One region of the Streptomyces sp. NPDC060000 genome, then DNA from elsewhere that is predicted to be linked to it. Evidence: riboswitches for the same ligand, from Rfam matches in the RefSeq annotation. Region 1 holds a riboswitch; the other holds the start of a gene.
The links. A riboswitch is a leader RNA that binds a small molecule or an ion and turns the genes downstream of it on or off. The one in region 1 is predicted to bind glycine.
Positions count from the first base shown of each region.

Region 2: another riboswitch for glycine. It lies ahead of gcvP (aminomethyl-transferring glycine dehydrogenase); the one in region 1 lies ahead of gcvT (glycine cleavage system aminomethyltransferase GcvT).

Region 1 covers NZ_JBHWUU010000038.1:74,665-76,859, reverse strand. Annotated here, with positions in the region: gene gcvT (glycine cleavage system aminomethyltransferase GcvT) at 1-819, opposite strand, end outside; glycine riboswitch at 1,019-1,118, opposite strand; gene ACFWBB_RS21085 (AAA family ATPase) at 1,289-1,978, shown strand.
Region 2 covers NZ_JBHWUU010000076.1:36,254-38,448, reverse strand. Annotated here, with positions in the region: gene ACFWBB_RS32760 (nucleotidyltransferase domain-containing protein) at 1-427, shown strand, start outside; gene ACFWBB_RS32755 (PRC-barrel domain-containing protein) at 535-906, opposite strand; glycine riboswitch at 1,019-1,114, shown strand; gene gcvP (aminomethyl-transferring glycine dehydrogenase) at 1,298-2,195, shown strand, end outside.

The sequences.
Region 1 (2,195 bases):
GAACTTCACCACCCGGCCGAGCCCCGCGTCGAAGGGGGTGAGGGAGGTGCTCAGCTCGTGCCCGTACAGCGGCATGCCCGCCTCCAGGCGCAGCGTGTCCCGGCAGGACAGACCGCAGGGGACCAGGCCGGCGCCCTCGCCGGCCTTCGTCAGCGCCTGCCACAGCTCGACGGCGTGCTCCGGCCGCACGAACAGCTCGAAGCCGTCCTCGCCGGTGTAGCCGGTGCGCGCGATGAGCGCCGGAACGCCGGCGACGGTGCCGGGCAGGCCCGCGTAGTACTTCAGGCCGTCGAGGTCGGCGTCGGTGACGGCCGCGAGGATGCCGGGGGACTCGGGGCCCTGCACGGCGATCAGCGCACAGGCGTCGCGGTCGTCGCGGACCTCGGCGTCGAACCCGGCGGACCGCTCCACGAGCGCGTCCAGCACGACCTGCGCGTTGGAGGCGTTGGCGACCACCATGAACTCGGACTCGGCGAGCCGGTAGACGATCAGGTCGTCCAGGATGCCGCCGTCCGCCCGGCAGATCATGGTGTAGCGGGCGCGGCCGGCCTTGACCGCCCCGATGTTGCCCACCAGGGCGAAGTCGAGGAGGGCGGCGGCCTGCGGGCCGGTGACGGTGATCTCGCCCATGTGCGAGAGGTCGAAGAGCCCGGCCCGGGTGCGGACGGCCTGGTGCTCGTCGCGCTCCGAGCCGTAGCGCAGGGGCATGTCCCAGCCGGCGAAGTCGGTCATCGTCGCGCCGAGCGCACGATGCACGGCGTCGAGGGCGGTGTGGCGCGGCTCGGCGTGCTGGACGGATCCGGGTTCGGTACTGCTCATCGGGCGTTCGTCTCCCAAGGCGACGGAATCCCCCCGTGCGAGCGAAGCGGGGCACGCGGGCATGGGGGAAGGCGAGGTCGTTCCTCCCCATCTGTCATCGGAACCTGAGAGGTTCGCCATGAAGGCCCGCGAGGGGACCGCCCATGACTTGCACCTTGGGTGGAGCCACTGGAGACAGCGGCCCGCTTTTCAGATGTGCCTCGCCCGCGCGGTAACGGGGCCTGAGAGATTCAAGGGAGGGACTTGCTCCTTCGGCGCCCCAGCGAAACTGCTGCTGAGGACTCTCCCGCGCGGATTCAAACGGCCGGTATGCAGTTGGCGCGGCCATCATTGCACGGCTCGCCCCGATCCCGGCAGGCCGCATCTGTAACCGGTCTGTGGCGGTACGCGCACGAAATCGCCGGGCGCCGCGCATTACCTTCTCTTTACGCTTGACGGGGATGAGGACATCTGACCCCAGGGGAGGACGATCACGGTGAACAGGACGACCACGGCGAGGTCCACGGTATTCGCGACCGGCTCGGGGATCGCGCTGCCCGCGCAGCCCGGCGCCCCGACCCGGGAGGCGTGCGGCCCGCAGCAGGCGCCCGTCGTCCGCGACCTGCGCGAGCGGGCCGGCCGCAGCCCGCACGGCCTGCTCTTCGGCCCCCGTGACCTGGTTGTGGTCACCGGTCTGCCCGGCAGCGGCAAGTCCACGCTCATGCGGCGGGCGGTCCGGGGCCTGCGCGTCGACTCACAGGACACCCGGGACCGCTGGGACGCCCGCGCCCCCCGCTTCCTGCCCTACGGCCTCTACCGCCCCCTCGTCCGTCTCGCCCACTACGCCGGGCTGCGCCGTGCCCTGCGCGCCGGGGAGGGCGTCGTCGTGCACGACTGCGGTACGCAGGTCTGGGTCCGTGACTGGCTGGCCCGCGAGGCCCGCCGCCGCGGCGGAACCCTCCACCTGCTGCTGCTGGACGTCGGCGCGGACACGGCGCTCGAGGGGCAGCGTGAGCGCGGCCGGGGCGTCTCCCGGTACGCGTTCCTGCGCCACCGCCATGCCGCCGCCCGGCTGGTGAGCTCTGTGGAGAAGGGCCGACTGCCCGCGGGCTGCGGCTCGGCGGTGCTGCTGGACCGCGAGGCGGCCGACGCGCTGCGCCGCATCGGGTTCACGGGCTGACCGGAAGCACGGCCGATCGGGTTCAGGGGCTGATCGGAAGCACGGCCGATCGGGTTCACGGGCTGATCGGCACAGGCTGACCGGGTTCAGGGGCTGACCGGAAGCACGGGCCGACCGGGTTCACGGGCTGATCGGCACAGGCTGACCGGGTTCAGGGGCTGACCGGAAGCACGGCCGATCGGGTTCACGGGCTGATCGGCACAGGCTGACCGGGTTC
Region 2 (2,195 bases), on a different contig from region 1:
CGGGGTGTCGTCGGCGCGTGAAGCCGAGATGCGGCGGGTGGTGGACCGCGTCACCCGGTGGGCCGCGAACCGGAGCGATGTGGTGGGGCTGCTTCTCGTCGGGTCCTGTGCGCGTGGGGCCGCGCGTCCCGACTCGGACGTGGACCTCGTGGTGTTGTCGACGGCCCCTGCCCGGTACGCCGAGGACGACGGGTGGACGCGCGAGCCGGCCCTGGGTGAGGTGGTCCGGGTCCAGGAATGGGGGCCCCTCACCGAGTGGCGGTATGTCACCGTGTCCGGTCTGGAGGTCGAGGTGGGCGTCGCTTCCGTCCGCTGGGCACGGATCGATCCCGTCGACGACGGCACCCGCAGAGTCGTCACGGACGGCGCCCGGCCGCTGTACGACCCGGCCGGGATTCTCGGCGCGCTGATACGGGCCTGTGCCTGAGTCTCAGTCTCAGGGCCTGTGCCGGAGGCTCCGTGCCAGGAGACCAGTGTCAGGACCTGTGGACCTGTGCCTGTGGACCTGTGCCTGAGGGGCTGTGCCCGGGAAGCTCAGCTCTCGTCGGTGCCCGCCAGGCGGCCGAAGTCGTGGTCGGGGAGTGGTGGAGGGGCGCCCACGTCCAGGCCGTAGTGGTGGTAGAGCTGGAGTTCCTGTTCCGGGGAGAGGTGGCGGCCGACGCCGAAGTCGGGAGCGTCCTTGATCAGGGACCGGTCGAAGGGGATGTGCAGGGTGCCCTCCACCAATCGGCTGGGCTCCAGAGGGACGAAGGCGTCGCGGGAGAACAGACCGGTACGTATGGCAGCCCACTCCGGTGCGCCGGTAGCGTCGTCGAGGTAGACCTCGTCGATCGTGCCGATCTTGGTGCCGTTGCGGTCGAACGCCTTGCGGCCGATCAGGTTGCGCGGATCGATGTCCGTCTGCACGGGCCCTCCACTTGGTCGCAACTCATCCGTAAGCACTACAAAAGAGCACATTGGGACGGGCGGCCACTCGAGCGAGCCTCCATGACCTCGCTGGTAGTCTGACAACGGCTGCTGACACCGCGCGGGAGAGTCCTCCGGACACCATCGGAGGCGCCGAAGGAGCAAATCCTCCCCGGAATCTCTCAGGCTCACGTACCGCGCGGTCGAGGTCACTCTGGAAAGCAGGGCGGGTCGCCGACGGCGTCGACGGCTTCCGCTCTCACCGACGGTGAAAGCCGGGCGCTCTCGGGCGGCCGGTGAAGCTCTCAGGTTGAGATGACAGAGGGGGAGGCCGTCCGGGTACCCGCCGTGGTGACCCTCGCAGGTCGTGTCAGACCAGGAGGCCTCCGTAATGACCGCCCATCGCATTCCGCTCGCAGAGCTCGAGCAGGGAATTCCCTTCGAACAACGCCACATCGGGCCCGACCATGAGGCACAGGCCAAGATGCTCGCGCAGGTCGGCTACGGCTCGCTCGACGAGCTGACCGCCGCCGCGGTCCCGGATGTCATCAAGAACGCCGACGCGCTGGACCTGCCGGGCGCGCGGACCGAGGCCGAGGTGCTGGCCGAGCTGCGCTCGCTGGCCGACCGCAACCAGGTTCTCGACTCGATGATCGGCCTCGGCTATCACGGGACCTTCACGCCGCCCGTCATCCTGCGCAACGTCATGGAGAACCCCGCCTGGTACACGGCCTACACGCCGTACCAGCCGGAGATCTCCCAGGGCCGGCTCGAGGCGCTGCTGAACTTCCAGACCATGGTCGCCGACCTCACCGGGCTGCCGACCTCCGGTGCGTCGCTGCTCGACGAGGGCACGGCCGCCGCCGAGGCGATGGCGCTGTCCCGGCGCATGGGGAAGAACAAGAAGGGCCTCTTCCTCATCGACGCGGACGCGCTGCCGCAGACCATCGCCGTGATCGAGACCCGCGCCGAGCCGACGGGCGTGGAGATCGTCGTCGCCGACCTGAGCGACGGCATTCCGGCGGAGATCGCCGCGCGGGAGATCAACGGCGTGCTCGTCCAGTACCCCGGTGCCTCCGGTGCCGTACGCGACCTCGAAGCGATCATCAAGCAGGCGCACGGGCTCGGCGCGCTCGTCACCGTGGCCGCGGATCTGCTCGCGCTGACGCTGCTGAAGTCGCCGGGCGAGCTGGGTGCGGACATCGCGGTGGGTACGACGCAGCGGTTCGGGGTGCCGATGGGCTTCGGCGGGCCGCACGCCGGTTACCTGGCCGTCCGCGAGCAGTTCG